DNA from 3 places in the Rhizobium sp. 05L429 genome. Region 3 is predicted to be linked to each of the others. Evidence: predicted binding sites of a transcription regulator. Region 3 holds the regulator's gene; each other region holds the start of a gene.
The links. The regulator LexA, encoded in region 3, represses DNA repair genes until DNA is damaged. The targets are predictions, from matches to a motif close to TGTTCNNNNTGTGTTCNG.
Positions count from the first base shown of each region.

Region 1: recA (recombinase RecA) is a predicted target of LexA. The motif match lies at 4,361-4,378, and genes of this name have one in related genera.
Region 2: ruvC (crossover junction endodeoxyribonuclease RuvC) is a predicted target of LexA. The motif match lies at 3,618-3,635, and genes of this name have one in related genera.

Region 1 is NZ_JBFTNV010000037.1:38,699-45,855, forward strand. Features, by position in the region: gene cckA (cell cycle histidine kinase CckA) at 1-2,299, shown strand, start outside; gene AC1DNW_RS29400 (pseudouridine-5'-phosphate glycosidase) at 2,374-3,300, opposite strand; gene AC1DNW_RS29405 (carbohydrate kinase family protein) at 3,331-4,275, opposite strand; gene recA (recombinase RecA) at 4,505-5,596, shown strand; gene alaS (alanine--tRNA ligase) at 5,750-7,157, shown strand, end outside.
Region 2 is NZ_JBFTNV010000001.1:77,888-85,627, reverse strand. Features, by position in the region: gene AC1DNW_RS00430 (NUDIX hydrolase) at 1-384, opposite strand, end outside; gene AC1DNW_RS00425 (metallophosphoesterase) at 389-1,291, opposite strand; gene ruvB (Holliday junction branch migration DNA helicase RuvB) at 1,292-2,329, opposite strand; gene ruvA (Holliday junction branch migration protein RuvA) at 2,400-3,014, opposite strand; gene ruvC (crossover junction endodeoxyribonuclease RuvC) at 3,067-3,576, opposite strand; gene AC1DNW_RS00405 (methyl-accepting chemotaxis protein) at 3,810-6,125, shown strand; gene AC1DNW_RS00400 (GNAT family N-acetyltransferase) at 6,133-6,627, shown strand; gene AC1DNW_RS00395 (LLM class flavin-dependent oxidoreductase) at 6,728-7,729, shown strand.
Region 3 is NZ_JBFTNV010000018.1:113,940-121,679, forward strand. Features, by position in the region: gene AC1DNW_RS19850 (ComEC/Rec2 family competence protein) at 261-2,684, shown strand; gene lexA (transcriptional repressor LexA) at 2,665-3,390, opposite strand; gene AC1DNW_RS19860 (VOC family protein) at 3,588-4,475, shown strand; gene kdsA (3-deoxy-8-phosphooctulonate synthase) at 4,472-5,317, shown strand; gene eno (phosphopyruvate hydratase) at 5,460-6,734, shown strand; gene AC1DNW_RS19875 (FtsB family cell division protein) at 6,871-7,191, shown strand; gene pdhA (pyruvate dehydrogenase (acetyl-transferring) E1 component subunit alpha) at 7,338-7,740, shown strand, end outside.

The DNA of each region.
Region 1 (7,157 bases), on a different contig from region 3:
CGACGACAAGGGCCGCATCGTCTACGCCAACGCCGCCTATGGGGCGCTGACGGGCGCCCGCAAGGCGACCGAGGTGCAGACGCTGGAGACGTTGCTGTCGCGCCACCGCGAATCGAACGAGGCGCTCTACCGGCTGGTGAACGGCCTGCGGGAAGGCCGCGAAGGCCGGGAGGAATTCCGCCTGCTGCGTGCCGTCGGCCCCGGAAGCAGCGCCGGCGCCCATTGGTACCGCCTGAAAGCTCGTCTCTTGACGCCGGAAGAGGGCGACGGCAAGCCGCTGCAGATCTGGCAGATCACCGATATCACGGCCGAACGCGAGGATCAGGAGCGCTTCTTCAAGGAATTGCAGAACGCGATCGATTATCTCGACCACGCTCCGGCAGGCTTCTTCTCCGCCGGACGCAAGGGCGAGATCTTCTATCTGAATGCGACGCTTGCCGAATGGCTGGGCCTCGACCTCACCAAATTCATGCCGGGCTCGATGAACATCGGCGATCTCGTGGCGGGCGAGGGGCTGGCGTTGATCCAGTCCGTGCAGGCCGAGCCGGGCTTCAAGAAGACCGTGACGCTCGAACTCGACCTGCGCAAAACGAACGGCCAGAGCCTGCCGGTGCAGATCATCCACCGCGTCACCTCCATGCGCGACGGGGCGCCCGGTGAAAGCCGGACGATCGTGCTGACGCGCGACAAGGACGGCGAGAACGGACAATCTGCTTCTGCGGCTGCCATGCGCTTTACGCGCTTCTTCAACAACACGCCGATGGCGATCGCCTCCGTCAATGGCGATGGCAAGATCCTGCGCACCAATGCGCCCTTCCTGAAGCTCTTCTCCAATATCGTCTCGCGTGACGACCTGGAGCGCGGTGCGCTGATGGAAACGATCGTGCAGGAAAGCGACCGGCCGCAGCTTGCCGCGGCACTCGCCGCCGCCAAGGACCGGCAGGGCGATATCGCGCCGATCGATTCCCGCACGCCGACGGACGATGCGCGTTTCTTCCGCTTCTACGTGAATGCCGTCATCGACCAGAGCGACGAGGCGCCCGAGGAGGCGGCCATCGTCTATGCCGTCGAGGTGACCGAGCAGAAGGCACTGGAAGCGCAGATGGCGCAGACGCAGAAGATGAATGCGGTCGGCACGCTCGCCGGCGGCATCGCGCACGATTTCAACAACGTGCTGACAGCAATCCTGCTGTCCTCCGACCACCTGCTTTTACAGGCGCGGCCTGCCGATGCGAGCTTCGCCGACCTGATAGAGATCAAGCGCAACGCCAACCGCGCGGCGGTGCTGGTTCGCCAGCTTCTCGCCTTCTCGCGCAAGCAGACGATGCGGCCGACGGTGTTGAACCTGACCGATGTCGTCGGCGACCTGCGCATGCTGGTCGACCGGCTGATTTCAGGCACCAACGTCAAGCTCGACGTGGAATATGGCCGCGATCTCTGGCCGGTCAAAACCGATCTTTCGCAATTCGAGCAGGTGCTGATCAACCTCAGCGTCAATGCCCGCGACGCCATGCCCAATGGAGGCACGCTGACGCTGCGGACCCGCAATCTACCGGCCGCAGAGGTCGCCGCCTTCAACTATTCCTACATGCCGCATGAAGACATGGTGCTGATCGAGGTGACCGATACAGGCACCGGTATTGCGCCCGAGATCATGGACAAGATCTTCGAGCCGTTCTTCACGACCAAGGATGTGGGCAAAGGCACCGGTCTCGGCCTTGCCATGGTCTATGGCATCGTCAAGCAGTCCGGCGGTTATATTCAGCCGGAATCGGAAGTCGGCAAAGGCACGACCTTCCGCATCTTCCTGCCGCGCCATATCGTCGAGCCGGCAGTTGCGGCCGAAGGGGAAGCCGCTGATCAGGCAGTTGCAGCCGGCGGCGCACAGATTGTCGAACTGGTCCAGCCCCAGCAGCCGGAAGACCTGACCGGCTCGGCTGTCATCCTGCTCGTGGAAGATGAGGAAGCGGTGCGCCGTGGCGGCAAGCGCATGCTGGAGACGCGCGGCTATACGGTCCACGAGGCTGGGTCCGGCGTCGAAGCCCTCGAAATCATGGAAGAGCTGGAAGGCAAGGTCGACATCGTCGTCTCCGACGTCGTGATGCCGGAAATGGACGGGCCTTCGCTGCTGCGCGAGTTGCGCAAGAAATATCCGGATATGAAGTTCATCTTCGTTTCCGGCTATGCCGAGGATGCGTTCGCCCGCAACCTCCCGCCGGAGGCCAAGTTCGGATTTCTGCCGAAGCCGTTTTCGCTGAAGCAGCTGGCGGTGGCAGTGAAGGAAACGCTGGATAGCTAAAGCTTTTGCGGGGGGTGTCCCCCGGCACGACACGTCTACAGGAACGGGGCGGGTCTAGCCCGCCCCATCAATCCTTATTCTCCAAGCGCCACGGCAATCTCAGCCGCAAGCCGCGCATTGTTCTCCACCAGCGCGATATTCGTCTTCAAGCTCTGCCCGTCCGTCAGGTCAAAGATCGTGCTCAGCAGGTAAGGTGTTACCGCCTTGCCGGTGACTTCGTCGCGTTCGGCGCTGTCGAGGGCGCGCTCGATGTAGATTTCCATTTCCTCGCGGGCGATTTCGTCGGCTTCCGGAACCGGATTGGCGATCAGCATGCCGCCGTCGATGCCGAGCTGTTCGCGCGTCGTCTGGAAATTGGCGATCGCTGCCGGGCTGTTCAGGGTGAGCGGGCTGCGGATGCCCGAGGCGCGCGACCAGAAGGCCGGGAATTCATCGCTCTCATAGGTCACGACGGGCACGCCGCGGGTTTCCAGCACTTCCAGCGTCTTCGGAATATCGAGGATCGCCTTTGCGCCGGCGCAAACGACGATGACGCCGGTGCGGGCCAGTTCTTCGAGATCAGCCGAGATATCGAAGGTTTCTTCAGCACCGCGATGGACACCGCCGATGCCGCCTGTCGCAAAGACCTTGATGCCGGCCCGCGCTGCCGCAATCATCGTCGCGGCGACCGTCGTCGCACCCGTGCGGCGCTCGGCGATGGCGAAGGCGAGATCGGCGCGCGACACCTTCAAGACATCCTTCGCCTGGGCGAGTTGCTCGAGCTCAGCGGCCTCAAGGCCAATATGAAGTGTGCCGTGGATGACAGCGATGGTGGCGGGAACCGCACCCTGATCGCGGATGATCGATTCGACGCTGCGCGCCATCTCGATATTGCCGGGGTAGGGCATGCCATGCGTGATGATGGTCGATTCGAGCGCCACGATCGGGGCGCCGCGCTGCTTGGCGGCGGCCACTTCCTTCGAATAGGAGATCGGCAGCAGGGGCGAAATGGGTTTGGTCATGATCGGTGTCCCTTTATCGATGGTGCCGCTTCATTGCAGAATTCTCGCCGCCGGGACAAGCGAAAGCATGTCGCGGATAAGATCCGGCGAGAGATTTTCGTTCACGGCGTGCCGTGACTGGACAGTAAGGGCGGCTGCAGCCGTGCCATGGCGCACCGCTTCTTCCAGCGGCAGGCCACGCATGAGGGCCGAGAGCGTGCCGGCTGCCAGAGAATCTCCGGCGCCGGTGACATCGGCCACTGTCTCCGAGATCGGCGGCTGTAGGACGAGCGCACGATGGTCATTGAAGGCGACGAGCTCGCGCTGGCCGCGGGTGACGACCGCGCCGCTGACGCCGATGTCACCGAGCAGGGACGGCCAAGCGGCAGCATCCTCCGGCCGGTGGCCGACAAGGGCTGCAGCCTCGGCCTCGTTGAGGAAGAGATAGTCGATGCCGTCGAGGCAGGGCAGGAGGCGCACCACCTTGGCCGGCGAGATGGCGATGGCCGCCACCGGCTTGCCGAGCGCCTTTGCCCTTGCGACGATCGCAGCTGCCGTTTCCTCCGGCAGGTTGGCGTCGAAGAGAATGAAATCGGTAGCGGCGAAGGCATCGCGCACCCAGCGGATCGACAGACGCCGCGGCACGAAGAAGCGGTAGAGCTCCATATCCGCCAGCGCGATGAGCAGATTGCCGTCCCTCTCAATGATCGCCGTATAGCTCGGCGTCTTGCGGTCGAGGAAGACGAAGGGMCGGTCGTCTATCCCCGCAAGGTCGGCCGCCTCGCTCACCGTCTCGCCGATCGGGTCGCCGCCGCGCGGCGAAATCATCGTCACGTCGAAGCCGAGTCGAGCCAGATTGCGGGCCGCATTGAAGCCACCGCCGCCGGGTTCCTCGAACCATGTCCCGGGGTTGCTGGCGCCGGGTGCCGTCTCGCCGGCAATGCGGCCGCGACGATCGATATGGGCGCCACCGAGAACGAGAATCTTGCCGCTCATTTCTGCTCTCCCAAAGCGAATCGAATAGGCTCCGAAATACCCGCATTCAGCCCCGGTGGCTTATTAAGCCGTTGCTTTGCATCGATAAAACAAAAATAGAACACAGGCCGTTTTACCTTTTTCTTTCAATTATTTGCAACCCCATTGCGAAATAAGAACAAATCAGGTACAAACTTCGCATCAGCGGCGACATTGCTTGAGCAGCGTCAATAACCTAAAGGTGGATCGAATGTCTCAGAATTCATTGCGGCTCGTAGAGGACAAATCGGTGGACAAAAGCAAGGCGCTCGAAGCGGCACTCTCACAGATCGAGCGGTCGTTCGGCAAGGGCTCGATCATGAAACTCGGTTCGAACGAGAGCATCGTCGAGATCGAAACAGTTTCCACGGGTTCGCTCAGCCTCGATATCGCGCTCGGCATCGGCGGCCTGCCGAAGGGCCGCATCGTCGAAATCTACGGTCCGGAAAGCTCTGGTAAGACGACGCTCGCTCTGCAGACCATTGCCGAAGCCCAGAAGAAGGGCGGCATCTGCGCCTTCGTCGACGCCGAACACGCTCTCGATCCGGTCTATGCCCGCAAGCTTGGCGTCGATCTGCAGAACCTCCTGATCTCCCAGCCGGACACAGGCGAGCAGGCGCTTGAAATCACCGATACGCTGGTGCGTTCCGGCGCCATCGACGTCCTCGTCGTCGACTCGGTCGCCGCACTGACGCCGCGCGCCGAAATCGAAGGTGAAATGGGCGACAGCCTGCCAGGCCTTCAGGCTCGCCTGATGAGCCAGGCGCTGCGCAAGCTGACGGCTTCGATCTCCAAGTCGAATACCATGGTGATCTTCATCAACCAGATCCGCATGAAGATCGGCGTCATGTTCGGTTCGCCGGAAACGACAACTGGTGGTAACGCGCTGAAGTTCTACGCCTCCGTTCGCCTCGACATCCGCCGCATCGGCCAGGTCAAGGAGCGCGAAGAGGTGATCGGCAACCAGACGCGCGTCAAGGTCGTCAAGAACAAGATGGCGCCTCCCTTCAAGCAGGTCGAATTCGACATTATGTATGGCGAAGGCGTCTCCAAGACCGGCGAACTCGTCGATCTCGGCGTCAAGGCCGGCATCGTCGAGAAATCGGGCGCCTGGTTCTCCTATAACAGCCAGCGCCTCGGCCAGGGCCGCGAAAACGCCAAGACTTTCCTGCGCGACAATCCGGATCTCGCCCGCGAGATCGAAACGGCATTGCGCCAGAACGCCGGCCTGATTGCCGACCGCTTCCTACAGAATGGCGGCCCTGACGCCGGCGACGATGCAGGTGATMCCGGCGACATGTAATTCGCCCTGACCACTGAAGCACATTCGTACCGGCCGCATTCCTTCACGAGAATGCGGCCGGTTTTGTTTGTTCGCTGGACAGTGGCAAGGTCGAACGATAAAAGCCGATGAATTTGGTTTTACCTGCCTGCTGGCAGCATCGAAGGGCATGAAATGAGCGGTGTGAACGATATCCGGTCGACCTTCCTCGACTACTTCAAGAAGAACGGCCATGAGATCGTTTCATCGAGCCCGCTCGTGCCGCGCAACGACCCGACGCTGATGTTTACGAATGCCGGCATGGTGCAGTTCAAGAACGTCTTCACCGGTCTCGAAAAGCGTCCCTATTCGACGGCAACGACTTCGCAGAAATGCGTGCGCGCCGGCGGCAAGCATAACGACCTCGACAATGTCGGCTATACCGCGCGCCATCTGACCTTCTTCGAAATGCTCGGCAATTTCTCCTTCGGCGACTATTTCAAGGAGAATGCGATCGAGCTTGCCTGGAAGCTCGTCACCGAAGGCTTCGACCTTCCGAAGAACCGTCTGCTGGTGACCGTCTATTCCGAAGACGAGGAAGCCGCGACGCTGTGGAAGAAGATCGCCGGTTTTTCCGACGACAAGATCATCCGCATCCCGACCTCTGACAATTTCTGGCAGATGGGCGATACCGGCCCCTGCGGCCCGTGCTCGGAAATCTTCATCGACCAGGGCGAGAATGTCTGGGGCGGCCCTCCCGGCTCGCCGGAAGAGGATGGTGACCGGTTCCTGGAGTTCTGGAACCTCGTCTTCATGCAGTTCGAACAGACCGAGCCCGGCGTTCGCAATCCGCTGCCGCGTCCGTCGATCGACACCGGCATGGGCCTGGAGCGCATGGCCGCCGTTCTCCAGGGTGTCCAGAGCGTGTTCGACACCGACCTGTTCCGCACATTGATCGCCACCATCGAGGATACGATGGGCGCTAAGGCTGAGGGCAGTGCCAGCCACCGCGTCATCGCCGACCATCTGCGCTCCTCGGCCTTCCTGATCGCCGATGGCGTTCTGCCGTCTAATGAAGGCCGCGGCTATGTGCTGCGCCGCATCATGCGCCGCGCCATGCGCCATGCGCAGCTTCTCGGCGCCAAGGAGCCGCTGATGTACAAGCTGCTGCCGACGCTGGTGCAGGAGATGGGCCGCGCCTATCCGGAACTGGTGCGCGCCGAGCCGCTGATCTCCGAAACACTGAAGCTCGAAGAAAACCGCTTCCGCAAGACGCTGGAGCGCGGCCTCTCGCTTCTCTCCGACGCGACCACGGACCTTTCCAAGGGCGATATGCTTGACGGTGAGACCGCCTTCAAGCTCTACGACACCTATGGCTTCCCGCTCGACCTGACGCAGGATGCGCTGCGCGCCCGCGAGATCGGCGTCGACATTTCCGGCTTCACCGATGCGATGCAGCGCCAGAAGGCAGAGGCACGCTCGCACTGGGCCGGCTCCGGCGAGAAGGCGACGGAGACCGTCTGGTTCGAGCTCAAGGAAAAGCACGGCGCGACCGAATTCCTGGGCTACGACACCGAAACCGCTGAAGGCGTGGTGCAGGCGA
Region 2 (7,740 bases), on a different contig from region 3:
CACCCATTTGAACTCCAGATGGTTGTCGCCATCCTCCACCCGATGAATGATCTCATGCGTGCGGAACGGAAATTCCTGGGGGATTTCCATGAGATAGTAGAAGCCGAGTTCGTGCCAGTCGCGCCCTTCGTAATGGAAGAAATTCTCGACGGTCCAGAGCAGGCGGCCGACGGTCACCTCGACCCCGATCTCCTCCATCATCTCCCGTTTCAGCGTTTCCTCAGAGGTTTCGCCGATCTCGGCACGGCCGCCGGGAAAGGTCCAGAAAGGTTCGTGAACAGCGCGATGGACAAGTACGTGCCCATCACGAAAGCCGAGCCCGGCGATGCGGTAGTTGAAGCGCTGGCTGCCTGCATTGAGGCGTACGACGGTTCTTTTGGGCATGATATTATCCGAGATCAATGACCACTATCTCCGGCGGAACGCCGAAGCGCACCGGCGCGATAGAGCAGCCGAGCCCGCCGGAAACGATGATATTCCGGCCGTTCTCTATGATATGGCCATAGGCATAACGATCGCCATAGCGTGAGGGCACGATCGGCGAATAACCGAGAAGACGGATCTGTCCTCCATGCGTGTGGCCAGACAGCGTCAGCGATACACGTTCGGGCACGCGCGGAAAGATATCGGGCTCGTGGGCAAGCAGGATGACTGGCGCGTCGTCGGAAACCTGCGCGAGCGTTCCGTCGAGATCATCGAGACCCTGCATACGGCTGCGGCCCCATTTCCTGCCCGGCAGGAGCGCCAACTGGTCCTCCAGACCGGCCAGCCAAAAGCCATGCCCGCCCTTTTCCAAGCGGACGGCGCGATTGCTATAGACGGGAATACCGGCTTCGGCCAAAGCCCTATGTCCGAACGTATCGCCTCCGCCATTCAGCTGCGCAGTTCTATCCTCCCACCAATCATGATTGCCCATGATGGCGTGGACACCGAGCGGGGCTTCGAGCGTCGCGAGCGCCTTTGACCATTCGCTGGAATGGACATAACGCGTCACCATGTTCATGCCGGCCGCGTAGTCACCGAGCAGGAGTGTGATATCCCCCTCCAGCTCGTTCGCGAGGGCGCAGATCGAAGCGATGCGGGCTGCGGACATCCAGGGTTCGCAGGCGTGGAAATCGGCAAGTGCGACAAGCCGAAGCTTCAAGCCGGGCGGCCATCCAGGCGGGGTCAGCGTATAACGGGAAATCGTCAGCCGGGCCAGCGGTTCATAGGCGAAGGCATACCCGCCGAGCGCCATGAGGCCTGCGAAGCTGCCGCCCATGAGTTTGAGAAAGCCGCGCCGGCTGATCAATCAATCGTCCTCCCGGAACAGCCCGAACTGCGCAGCCTCCATATCCTTCGGCGGCTGCATGCCGAGATGTTTCCATGCGATTGCGGTCAGAACGCGGCCGCGCGGCGTGCGCTGAATGAAACCCTGCTGGATCATATACGGCTCGATGATGTCTTCAATCGCGTCACGCGGCTCGGAGAGGCCGGCGGCGATGGTTTCGATGCCGACCGGGCCGCCGCCGAAATTGACGGCGATCATATTGAGGTAACGCTTGTCGAGCTGATCGAAGCCGACATTGTCGACCAGCAGGCGGGTCAGCGCCTCGTCGGCGACCTCGCGGGTGACGGCTTCGGCCCTTGCGACTTCGGCGAAGTCGCGCACGCGGCGCAGCAGGCGGCCGGCGATGCGCGGCGTGCCGCGGGCGCGCCGCGCGATCTCGCGGGCCCCGTCATCGGTCATGCCAAGGCCCATCAGGCGGGCGCCGCGGCGAACGATCAGCTCGAGTTCCTCCACCGTGTAGAAGGAAAGGCGCACAGGAATGCCGAAACGGTCGCGCAACGGCGTGGTCAGCAGGCCGAGGCGGGTGGTGGCGGCAACGAGGGTGAATTTCGACAGGTCTATCTTCACCGAGCGGGCGGCCGGGCCTTCGCCGATGATGAGGTCGAGCTGGAAATCTTCCATCGCCGGATAGAGGATTTCCTCGACCGCCGGGTTGAGGCGATGGATTTCGTCGATGAAGAGAACGTCGCGCTCTTCGAGATTGGTCAGCAATGCGGCCAGATCGCCGGCCTTGGCGATAACAGGGCCGGAGGTGGAACGGAAGTTGACGCCGAGTTCCTTTGCCATGATCTGCGCCAGCGTCGTCTTGCCGAGGCCGGGTGGGCCGACGAAGAGGACATGGTCCAGCGCCTCACCGCGGTTTTTGGCGGCTTCGATGAAGATCTTGAGATTGGCACGCGCTTCCGCCTGGCCGGTGAACTCGTCCAGAGACTGCGGGCGTAGCGTCGTATCCAGGTCTTCGCCACGCTTTTCAGGCGTTATCAGGCGGGCATCGGTCATAGGGTATTTCCGTTCGAAGCTTGCTCAAGTCCATACACCAAGCGGCCTGCGTTGACACCCTGCGGGGCCATCAGCGCGAAAGTTCCCGCAGGCCAAGACGGATCAGCTTGGCGCTATCCGCATCTTCGCCGGCGGTCTTCATGGCGGCGGCAACCGCATTGGCTGCCTGATCACGCGAATAGCCGAGATTGGTCAAGGCTGAAACGGCGTCGGCAACGGGGGCTGCGGCCACACCTTCGCCGATCTCCTGCTTGAGGCCGATATTGATCGCATCGCCGGCAAAGGCAGGTGCCTTGTTCTTGAGCTCGGTGACGATACGGATCGCGACCTTGGGACCGACGCCCTGGGCGCGTGAAACGGCGGTCTTGTCCTGGAGGGCGATCGCATTGGCAAGTTCGGGAGGTGTCAGGGTCGAAAGCACCGCGAGCGCTACTTTCGCGCCGACGCCCTGCACGCTCTGCAGCAGATTGAACCATTCGCGTTCGAGCTGCGTCTGGAAGCCGAAGAGCTTAAGTTGGTCCTCGCGCACATAGGTTTCGATGAAGAGCACGCAGGCTTCTCCCGCGGAACCGAGCTTCGAGAGCGTGCGCGCCGAGCAATAGGCGACGTAGCAGACGCCGTGCACATCCACGAGCACATAGTCATCGCCGATCTCGTCTATAGTGCCTTTCAGCTTGCCGATCATGATCTTGTTCCGTCAGGGATGGGTTTCGGGTGAAATGATATCGAGCGAAAGATCAGCCGGCCATCGCCTGGCGCATACGGTTTCCACCGCGGTGATGGGCATGGCAGATGGCGATCGCCAAGGCGTCGGCGGCGTCGTCGCCCTTGAATTCGACTTTCGGCATGAGAATTTTCAGCATCATGTGGATCTGTTTCTTCTCGCCGTGACCGACGCCGATGACGGTCTTCTTTACGGCGTTCGGTGCATATTCCGACACCGGCAGGCCGGCGCGGGCAGGCACCAGCATGGCAATACCCCGAGCCTGGCCGAGCTTCAGGGTCGCTACCGCATCCTTGTTGACGAAGGTCTGTTCGACGGCGGCTTCGTCCGGCTTGTAGGAATGAACGACTTCAGCAAGGCCGTCATGCAGCTGGCAGAGGCGCGAGGCGAGATCCATGTCACCATCCGAGGTGACGGTTCCCGAGGCAACAAAACGCAGCGAATTACCGAGCGTATCGATAATGCCCCATCCCGTGCGGCGAAGGCCGGGATCGATACCGATGATGCGAATCGTGTTTTGCATGGCTCACCCTATAGCGGAGGCGAAATAAGTGCCATCGATATGTGAACAAAGCGAAAACGCGCCCTGTTTTCGGTACGGCATTTACCGGGAATTAAACCGGATGCATGAATTCTGGTCCATCAAATGTGAGAGGGGCCGGCTTCCGCAGGGCTTAAGCCTCCGATGTTCTGTTTACAGGTCAACTGGCCGGCGATTTTCCCGACTGGTGCGCCGTTCCGGAAGGGTTCGTTTTCATGGCTCAGAGATTTCAGTCCCTGTCCTTCAAGGTGATTGCCACCTTCATCCTGTTGGCCACGCTTTCGGTCGCGGTGATTGACGTCCTCGCCTATTTCGCCAGCAGCCGCGTTTCCGACGAGCAGGCACTGAAGGCGAAGGAGAGTGTGCTGATCTTCCGCGGCGACATGCTGCAGGATCAGTTCGAGCAGCTTGAGAACCAGGCGACCTCCATAGCGCGCATCGAAGCGCTGCAGATGTCGATCACTAATTTGAAAAGCGGCTGGAAGACGATGGAGAAGAGCTCCGGCGATGCGCGGGGCGAGCTGAAGAAGGTATTTATCACGAACAACCCGAATCCGGCCGACCAGCGCGAAAAGCTTACCAAGCCCGAGGGGCCGAGCGGATTTTATTATTCGAGCCACGAGAAGACGCAGGGCGAGGTGGCCCGCGATCTCACTGATACCGCCTTCAGCGATCTGCTGATCGTCGATCTCGACGGCACCGTGCTCTATTCCTACAAGAAGAACGACGACTTTGCCGAAAACCTGAAGTCCGACGCCTGGAAGGCCACCGGATCAGGCATCGCCTATGCCAAGGCGATCGAGAATACCGCGAAGGCAACCGACGATTCCGCGCCGACGGCCTTCTCCGGTCTGCGCGTCGATGCGGGCAGCGGCAACTCGGCGATCTTCTATGCCGTGCCGATCGTCAAGCTCGGCCAGGCGAAGGGTCTGATGCTGTTCAAGGTGCGCGACGACGTCGTCACCGGCATTCTAGCGAAGGGTATCGTGTCCGGCAGCACGGCACAGGCGGCGATCATTTCAGGTGACGGCTCGGCCGTCGGTCTTAATGCGTCCGGCCGGCTTGCGACGCTCGATACTGCGCAGTTCACCTTTGTGAAGGATGCGCTAGCGAGCTCGGCGATGACAGTTGCGGATTTCGATCGCGCCGATGGTGTGGCACGCGCTTATGTGCGCGGCATCGACTATCGCGGTGACCGGTTCCTCGTCGTCGAAAGCGTGCTGCTCAGCGAATTGAATGCCGGCTCCATCGAGATCGCCACGCTGCTGACCTGGATCGGCATCGGCGTTCTCGTCATCATGGCTGTTGCCACGGGGCTCATCACCAACTTTCTGTTCTCGCCGCTCGCCCGCCTTGCGGGCGTGACACGCGAAGTCGCTGACGGCAAGCTGGAAGTCGAGATCGGCAGCCAGAACCGCAAGGACGAGATTGGCACGATGGCGAAGGCGCTTGGCCGTTTCAAGCAATCGCTGATCGAAGGCCGCGAACTCGAAGCAGTGAGCGAGCAAACGCGTGCGCAGGCCGAAAGCGAACGCCAGGAGAACCTTGCGCAGCGCGAAGCCGAAGCCCGCAGCCTGCAGGACGTCGTCACGGCACTCGACGAAGGGCTTCATCATCTGGCAAGCGGCGATCTGGCCTATCAGATCGAAACCCGCTTCCCGAGCGAGCTCGAAAGCCTGCGCGTGAACTTCAACGAGGCGCTCTCAACGCTTAACGAAACGATGACGGCGATCGGCGGCAACTCGATGGCCGTCCGTGCAGGCTCCGAGGAGATGCGCACGGGGGCGGATGAACTGGCCGGCCGCACCGAGCGGCAGGCAAGCTCGATCACCGAGACGGCTAATGCGATCAGCGCCATCACCCAGTCGGTGCGCGTGCAGATCCAAAGAGCCGAGCATGCCGAGCGCATCGCCCGCGATGCCAAGAAGGAAACGGTCGGCTCCAGTCAGATCATGCGCGAGACGATTGCGGCGATGGAGGCGATCCAGACGTCTTCGCGCCAGATCAACACCATCATTTCCGTCATCGACGATATCGCCTTCCAAACCAATCTGCTGGCGCTGAACGCCGGCGTCGAGGCAGCGCGTGCCGGCGAAAGCGGCAAGGGCTTTGCGGTCGTCGCCATGGAAGTGCGCGAACTGGCGCAGCGGTCTTCGAGTGCAGCCAAGGAAATCTCCAGCCTGCTGCAGAAATCCACGCATGAGGTAGAAAGCGGTGTGGCCCTCGTCGAGAAGGCCGGGGTTGCACTGACCGGCATCGGCGGCCATGTCGAAGCCATCAACGGCCAGATCAACGAGATCATGGAGTCCACCCGCGAGGAGGCGGATACGTTACGGCAGATCAACACGTCTGTCGCCGAACTCGATTCCATGACGCAGCAGAATGCGGCTATGGTCGAGGAAACGACGGCTGCGATCCATCGTCTCGCGACGGAGGCTGTGGAAATGGACCGCCGGCTCGGCAATTTCACCCTTGGCGAAGGACATCAGCAGCATGGCGGCGACATGCACCTGCTGCGGAAACGGGCTTGATCGTATTATGATTATCCGCTTCGAAAGACCTGAGGATGCGGATGCCATTCACGCACTGACATGGGCGGCATTCGAGCCGATGCCTTATAGCAACAATACCGAGGCCCGGATCGTCAGGGATCTTCGTGCATCAGGTGACCTTGCGATATCGCTCGTTGCGGAAGAGGGCGAAGAGATCATCGGCCATATCGCGTTCTCGCCGATCACGATCGGCGGTGTCGAGGACGGATGGTATGGGCTGGGGCCGATTTCGGTGAAGCCGGAGCGGCAGCGGCAGGGCATCGGCAGAGCGTTGATCCAGAAAGGTCTGGACCTGCTGAGAGAGCGTGACGCGACGGGCTGTGCGCTGATCGGCAATCCCTCGGTCTATCGCGGCGTCGGCTTCGAAAGCGATGGAAGGCTGACTTACGGCGATCTCGAAACGCGATATGTGCAGCGGATCGTCTTCAAGGGACCGCCACCCTCCGGTGCACTGAAATTCTCTTCTGCTTTCGACGAATGACAGCCGCTTGCTACCCGTGTTTTTGTTTGCGCTGCGATTTGGAATAGCTCCATAGCGAACCTACATAGACCGCACCCCTATTCTTGCGCGGCAGGTTTCCATGGTTCCCTTTTCCATTCTCGATCTTTCCCCCGTGGCTGAAGGCACGACCATCAGCCAATCTTTCGCTGCGTCGAAGCGAATGGCTCAGAAGGCTGAGGAATACGGCTATACGCGTTTCTGGATGGCGGAGCATCACGGTATGCCCGGCGTTGCAAGCGCTGCAACCTCAGTCATTCTCGGCCAGATCGGAGCGGTGACGAAGACCATCCGCATCGGCTCGGGCGGCGTCATGCTGCCGAACCATGCGCCGCTCGTCATTGCCGAACAGTTTGGGACGCTGGAAGCTTTGTTTCCCGGGCGTGTCGATCTCGGGCTTGGCCGCGCGCCGGGAACGGATATGCGCACGGCGCAGGCGCTGCGGCGTAATCTCGATGCCGGAGCAAACAGCTTTCCCAATGATGTGGTGGAGTTGCAGCAGCTTCTCGGTACGCCGATCGAAAACCAGGCGATCCTTGCCGTACCCGGCAATGGTTCGCACATCCCGATTTGGCTGCTCGGCTCCAGTCTCTACAGCGCCCAGCTTGCGGCCATGCTCGGCCTTCCCTTTGCCTTCGCCTCGCATTTCGCGCCTGATATGCTGCTCGATGCGATCGCGATCTACCGTGACCGTTTCCAGCCCTCGGCAGAACTCGACAAGCCCTATGTAATGGTCGGCGTCATGGGCGCCGTTTCGCAAACGGACGAGGAGGCACAGTATCATTTCACTTCGGCCCAGCAGCAGTTTGTCAACCTGCGGCGCAATGTGCGCGGGCCTTTCCCGCGACCGCTCAAGGATATGGATGCTTTCTGGTCGCCGATGGAGAAGATGAATGTCGAACACACGCTGCGTTACGCCGTCGTCGGCTCGCCGGCCACGGCCGAAGCTCAGCTCAACGACTTCCTGAAGGAGACGCAGGCCGACGAGGTGATCATCTCGATGCCGATCCATGACGTCGAGGCGCGATTGAAATCGGTGGAGCTCTTTGCCGGGCTCGGTAATTTCATGCGGGCTGCGGCCTAACCAGCAGAATT
Region 3 (7,740 bases):
CAAAAGCGCCATAAGGGTTAAGCGTCCTAAGCGATAGCTATATGATCGCGAAGCTAATGCCAAGTTACCGTGACGCCATTTTGTGCATCGCGGCATCATCTTTTAGGCAGTGCAGCGATGAGCCTCACGCATATCAGAACACCATGATTTGACTGGATTTTTGCTGCCGCAAATTTTCCTCGTATTTCAATCGATTATTGTTTGCGCGTTTTGATCTGAGGTTGCATTCTGCCGATCTCCGGGGGCGGGTCCAAGCGAATATGACGGGGTTCGATACAGCAGAACGGCATGTGCAATCCATTGATGCAAAGATGGATTTTGCCGATGCCGCACCGCGCGCCATTGTGACGCAACTGGCAAGGACGCAGGCTACGGTTCCGTTTCAGTGGCGGCTGATCGCCGTTGCGAAACGACACATCCGATCGTCTGTCCGCATGGCGGTCGAAGAGGCTGGCTACGGTCGCCTCATTCTTTTTTCGCCGGTCTTCCTTGGTGCGGGTGCCGCGACCTGGTTTCTGGCAGCTTCGGATTTTCCGGCTGTCTCGCTTGGTCTCTGCCTTTTTGTCGTCCTCGGTGCCGTCGTACTTTGCGGGTATGGCCGGCCGAAATTGCGGGCGACGCTCTCTGCTCTGCTTCTCTTTGCCGGCGGAATGCTTTCGGCACAGGTCGAAACATGGCGGGCGCAGACCCTGATCCTCGATTCAGCCGTAACGACAACGGTAACAGGCAGGATCGAGCGCCGCGAAGGCGACGGGCGGGGGCGCTGGCGTTACATTCTTGACGTCACCGGAACAGACGCGCCGCAGATCAAGCGTCCGCCTAAACGCATTACAGTGCTCGTGAGAGGCGCCGCGCAGCCTTTCGAGCTTGGCGACGTCATCGAGGGCAGGGCGCGTCTCACGCCTCCGGCAGGCCCCGCACTTCCCCACCTGAATGATTTTGCTTTCAGTGCCTATTTTGACGGCATCGGCGCCAACGGCTTTTTCTATGGCGCGCCGAAAAAGCTTGCCTTGCAGCCACAGCAAGCGGGCTCGGTCGGTGAGGCGACACTCGAATGGCTCTATCGCCTCAGGAGTGGCATCGGCGATCGCATACGCTCCACCCTGCCGGGCGATACCGGCGCCTTTGCCGCTTCGCTTGTCACCGACGAGAGACGGGCGATCTCGGATGACACGACGGACGCGCTGCGGCAGTCCGGCCTTGCCCATATCGTCGCGATCTCCGGTCTCAATATGGCGCTTTCCGCCGGCATCTTTTTTGTCGGCCTGCGCGTCGTCCTTAGCCTTTTTCCCGGCATTGCCCAGGCGTGGCCGACCAAGAAAATCGCGGCGGCCGGTGCGCTCGCGGCGGTGACGGCCTACTATCTGATCTCCGGCTTTGCCGTCTCCGCCGAACGTGCCTTCATCATGATGGCCATCATGCTGGTTGCCGTCTTCTTTGACCGGCCATCGATCAGCCTCAGAAACGTGGCGCTATCCGCTCTTGTGATCCTTGCGATCTCGCCATCGGAGGTGCTGGGGCCGAGCTTCCAGATGTCCTTTGCCGCAACACTTGCCCTGGTCGCCGGCTACGATCTCTGGAAAGGCCGGCCGATGTGGGAGAATGTCTTTGCCAACCTGCCGGTCATGAAGCCCCTCTTCGTGGTCGGCGGTTTCTTTGGTGGCATTTTCCTGACGTCGCTGATTGGCGGCTTCTCTACCGCGCTGTTTTCGATCGAGCATTTCCACCGGCTGACAGCCTATGGCCTGCCGGCAAATCTCGCGGCCATGCCGGTGATTTCCTTCATCGTCATGCCGGCTGGGATGCTGGCGATGCTGCTGATGCCCTTTGGCCTGGACGGCTGGGCATGGCATGTGGCAGGCTTCGGGCTGGATCTGGTGATTACAATCGCAAAGACGGTATCGAGCTGGGGTGGCAATATCGATGTGGGCCGTTTGCCGGGTTGGTACTTCCCGACGGCTGTTTTCGGTTTTCTGCTGCTGACCCTCCTCAGAACTCGACTGCGGCATATCGGAACGGCAATCGTCGCTCTCTCCACGCTTGCTGTCGCGGCGCTGCCATCAGAGGCAATGCCCGACATCGCCATTGCCGAAGACGGTAGCCTCGTTGCTGTTGTCGATGGAGAGGCGATAGCTTCGAACCGCGAAAAGCCACCCGCCTTCATCTTCGAACAATGGCAGCGGGCGCTTGCCATCGAAGAGCACAGGAAGCCAGTCATGCTGGAAGCTGCCAACAGGCCCACTGCGCCCGAAGGCAAAAGACTGCAGCTCTCGCGGGATCAACAGAATGAAGCCAGAGAATCGATAAGACGTGTCGCGATCGGTTCGCCGTCACGGTTCTCGTGCCTGAAAGGTGCCTGGTGCGCCATCATGCTCGGCAATGGAAAGAAACTGACGGTTATCGACAATGCAGCCTATCTGGGCCCTGCCTGCGATACGGCCGATATCGTCGTCACCCCTGTCCGTCTGCGTCTTGACGGCTGCCGATCCGGAGCTCTGCTCTTTACCGGCGAAACATTGCGCAAGACAGGCTCGATCGAGCTTCGTTTCACAGATGGCGGAGTTGCGGTTGCCGCTACATTCGACGCATTACCACGGCCCTGGATGCGCCACCGTGCCTATGACTGGCGTAGCGACACATTCGCTGATGTTMACCGGTCACCGGTCAGTGATAGCGACGAATGAGGCCGACGAGCTTGCCCTGGACCTTGACGCGATCCGGCGGGAAAATGCGGGTCTCGTAAGCGGGGTTTGCGGCTTCGAGCGCAATCGATGCGCCCTTGCGGCGGAAGCGCTTGAGCGTCGCTTCCTCTTCATCGACGAGTGCGACGACGATGTCACCCGGATTGGCCGTGCTACCGTTGCGGATGATGACGGTATCGCCATCGAAGATGCCGGCTTCGATCATCGAGTCGCCACGAACTTCGAGCGCATAATGTTCGCCGGAGCCAAGCATATCGGCGGGAACGGTGATGTCATGGGTGTTGTTCTGGATTGCCGAAATCGGCACGCCGGCAGCGATGCGCCCCATGACCGGCACGGAAACCGAATTGCCGTTGTCGGCCGCAGGTGCTGACTTTGCCGCGGCGGGAGGCGCAACAGGTTGCGGCTTGCCGAGGCTGCCTTCGATGACGCTTGGTGAAAAGCCGCGCCTTGGCTGTAGGCTCGAGCTGTAGGCTTCCGGCAGCTTGATGACTTCGAGCGCACGCGCCCGGTTCGGAAGCCGGCGAATGAAGCCGCGTTCTTCGAGCGCCGTGATCAGCCGATGAATGCCGGATTTCGAGGCCAGATCCAGGGCGTCCTTCATCTCGTCGAAAGATGGCGGAACGCCGGATTCCTTCATCCTTTCATGAATGAAAAGAAGAAGTTCCTGTTGTTTGCGCGTGAGCATCGGCGTGTGACCCCAGTATTGAAACAAATCCAGAACGGACACTATATGTTCCATATGTGTTCCGCAAGTGGCTAAATTTTCGTAAAATTTCTCCCCATTGTGTTGAGAATTTTATTTTTGTCGGCGCCCGGCCCGTCCGGCCTTGCTTCGTAAGGCTTGTTGAAGCACATCTCCTTGTGATTGCTGGAGAGTAGCTGATGACCCAAGACACGCTTGCGATCGATCATCTCGTTTTGCCGGTTACCGATATCGCCCTTGCACGCGAGAGGTTAGGCAAGCTGGGCTTCACCGTCGCTCCGGACGCGCGCCATCCCTTCGGTACGGAAAATGCCTGCGTTTTCTTCGCCGACAGGAGCTATCTCGAGCCGCTCGGCGTCGCCAGTGTCGAGGAGAGCGACAGGACGGCGCGTGATGGCAATGTCTTCACAGCCCGCGATCAGGCCTTTCGTTTTCGCTGCGGCAGCGAGGGCCTGTCTGCTATCGCCTTCAGTGCCGCGGATGCAAAGCATGAACATGCTCGATTCGTTAAAGGCGGCATTAGCGCTGGTTCTGTGTTGCAGTTCGAACGTCCCGTGAAAATGCCGGATGGCACGGAGAGCATTGCCGGCTTCCGGCTCGCCTTCGCCGGTGACCTCCGMGCACCGGATTTCTTTCTCTTCGCCGTCGAGCGCGTCAATCCGCTCCCTGCTGACCGCAGCGCGCTCGAAGCTCACGTCAACGGCGTAACCGGAATTGCCGAGATAGTTCTAGCCGCGCCCGAGCCTTCGGCCTTCGGCGAATTCGTCCGTGGCGTGGCAAGAGCCGACGCCGCAGATGAGACCGGTTTTGGGGTGAGAGTTGCTCTGGCAAACACAAAAATCAGTCTGATGAACCCGGCGGGTCTGGAGGCCTATTTCGATCTGGCGACGCCGGACACCGATCGCGGCCTGCGTGGGCGGGCGATCCTTTTCCATGCGGGCGATCTTGCCGTGACAGAAGCGCATTTGGCTGCTAACGGGGTGACCTATACACGCAAGGGCAACCGTATTCTGGTGAAGCCCGCGCCCGGCCAGGGCGTGCTCTTCGCCTTCGAGGAAACATCATGAGCTCCAATACCAATTCCCAGGTGACGGTCGGCGAGGGCGCCGGTAAGGTCACCTTCTCCAATACCGGCCGCTTGTCGCTGATCGCCGGCGCCTGCGAAATGGAAAGCCGCGACCATGCGTTCATGGTGGCCGGCACATTGAAGGAACTGTGCGCCAAGCTCGGCATAGGGCTTGTCTACAAGACGTCTTTCGACAAGGCCAATCGCTCTTCGTTGTCGAGCAAACGCGGTGTCGGCCTTGAGAAGGGGCTGGAAGTATTCGCTGATCTCAAGAAGGAACTCGGCATTCCGGTTCTCACCGACATTCACAGCGAAGAACAATGCGCCGAAGTAGCGAAGGTCGTTGATATCCTGCAGATACCGGCCTTCCTGTCTCGCCAGACTGATCTTCTGGTGGCTGCTGCCAAGACGGGCCGCGTCATCAACGTCAAGAAGGGCCAGTTCCTGGCGCCTTGGGACATGAAGAATGTGCTCGGCAAGCTGAATCAGAGTGGCAATCCGAACATTCTGCTGTGCGAGCGCGGCGCTTCCTTCGGCTACAACACGCTGGTCTCCGACATGCGCTCCCTGCCGATCATGGCAGCCACCGGTGCGCCAGTTATCTTCGACGCCACTCATTCGGTCCAGCAGCCGGGTGGGCAGGGGGAAACGTCCGGCGGAGAACGGCAATTCGTGGAGACGCTCGCGCGCGCTGCCGTGGCGGTCGGTGTTGCCGGGGTCTTTATCGAGACCCATCAGGACCCGGATAACGCGCCCTGCGACGGCCCGAACATGGTCTATCTCAAGGATATGCCGCGGCTTCTGGAAAAGCTGCTGGCTTTCGACGCGATCGCTAAAGGCTGACAGTCAAAAGCCTGACATGATCGTAATATAGCGACGAGTGGAACTGCATGCCGAAGGGTGCCGCAAACTGCCATTGTAATTTGCGCACCTTCGATTAAGACGGTTTCAAACGATTTATCCACCCACCGAGCAGGAAAAAACCATGACTGCAATTACCGATATCATAGCCCGCGAGATTCTCGATAGCCGTGGTAACCCCACCGTCGAAGTCGATGTCTATCTCGAAGACGGCAGCATGGGCCGTGCGGCTGTTCCCTCGGGCGCTTCGACTGGCGCGCATGAAGCTGTCGAACTACGCGACGGCGGCAAGCGCTATCTCGGCAAGGGTGTCGAAAAGGCCGTCGAAGCCGCCAATACCGAGATCTTCGACGCGATCGGCGGCATCGATGCTGAAAACCAGATTCAGATCGACAAGATCATGATCGAGCTCGACGGTACGCCGAACAAGTCACGCCTCGGCGCCAACGCCATCCTCGGCGTTTCGCTTGCTGTCGCCAAGGCCGCCGCGGAGGCTTCCGGCCTGCCGCTCTACCGTTATGTCGGTGGTGCTTCGGCAAGCCTTCTGCCGGTTCCGATGATGAACATCATCAACGGCGGCGCTCATGCCGACAACCCGATCGACTTCCAGGAATTCATGATCCTGCCGGTTGGCGCAGATTCGATCCGTGAAGCCGTCCGCATGGGCTCGGAAGTCTTCCATACGCTGCGCAAGGAACTCGCTGCCCAGGGGCACAACACCAATGTCGGCGACGAAGGTGGTTTTGCACCGGGCCTGAAGAGCGCTCCGGAAGCCCTCGACTTCATCATGAAGTCGGTTGAGAAAGCCGGCTACAAGCCGGGTGAGGACATCTATCTCGGCCTCGATTGCGCCTCGACGGAGTTCTTCAAGGACGGCAAGTATGTAATGGAAGGCGAAGGCCGCACGCTCGAACCGGGCGCAATGGCCGAATACCTCGCCGAACTCGTCGGCAAGTACCCGATCATTTCCGTCGAAGACGGCATGGCAGAAGACGATTGGGAAGGCTGGAAGACGCTGACCGATCTTGTCGGCAAGAAGTGCCAGCTTGTCGGCGATGACCTGTTCGTCACCAACTCGGCTCGTCTGCGTGACGGTATCCGCATGGGCGTTGCCAACTCGATCCTCGTCAAGGTCAACCAGATCGGCTCCCTGACGGAAACGCTCGACGCCGTCAACACCGCGCACAAGGCAGCCTACACCGCCGTCATGTCGCATCGCTCGGGCGAGACGGAAGACTCCACGATCGCCGATCTCGCAGTTGCCACCAACTGCGGCCAGATCAAGACCGGCTCTCTGTCGCGCTCGGATCGTCTTGCCAAGTACAATCAGCTTATCCGCATTGAAGAAGGCCTTGGCCCTCAGGCTGAGTATGCCGGCCGTTCCATCATTCGCGGCTAATACGATCTTATGAATCAGGCATTTGGAACCCGCGCCTTGGCGCGGGTTTTTTGTTGCGTCAAGTCTGAGTCAATGAACGGTTAATCTCTGCGCGGTAAATTGAAGGGATTGGTAATGCGTTACAGAGCATGCGTGTATGTGGACAAAGCATCATAAGAAGAGAAAGACCGGTCGCTTCGTCATTCCGGCCATGGCGGTCGCGTTCCTCTCCTATTTCGGCTATCATTGCATCCATGGTGATTATGGTCTGCGTGCGACGGAGGCGTTCGAGCGCCAACGTATCGCGCGCGAGAAGGAATTGGTTGTGCTGAAGACCAGGCGCGAGCATCTCGAAGCGCAGGTTGCACTTCTTAGCGACGGCTCGCTGGACAAGGATATGCTCGACGAAAAGGCGCGGTATCAGCTCAATATGTCGCGCGCAGACGAGATTGTAATTTACAATCACTACCGCAATTAACCGAATTTAGGTTAATCCAGAATTCTCGTTCTTTATCAATAATTTACCTGCGAATATGAGCCATGCAATTATGGCATTGCTGTGGTCATTTTTCTTCCCTATGGTACGCGCCACCTGAGAACCGATAAACCCATAGGGAGGGTTGAATGGCGTTGCGCAAAACCGCGACCGTTTCCAGCCGCAAAAACAGTGCGAAATCCGCAGGCAAGATATCGAACGGCGGTCCTATCGCCGATTTCGATCGGGACGAGGAGCTCAAGGCATATCGCGAGATGCTGCTTATCCGTCGTTTCGAGGAAAAAGCGGGCCAGCTTTACGGCATGGGCTTCATTGGTGGTTTCTGTCACCTTTACATCGGCCAGGAAGCTGTCGTCGTCGGCATGCAGATGGCCCAGAAGGAAGGTGATCAGGTTATCACCGCCTATCGCGACCACGGCCATATGCTGGCTACCGGCATGGAAGCGCGCGGCGTCATGGCTGAACTGACCGGGCGTCGCAACGGCTATTCCCACGGGAAGGGCGGTTCCATGCATATGTTCTCCAAGGAGA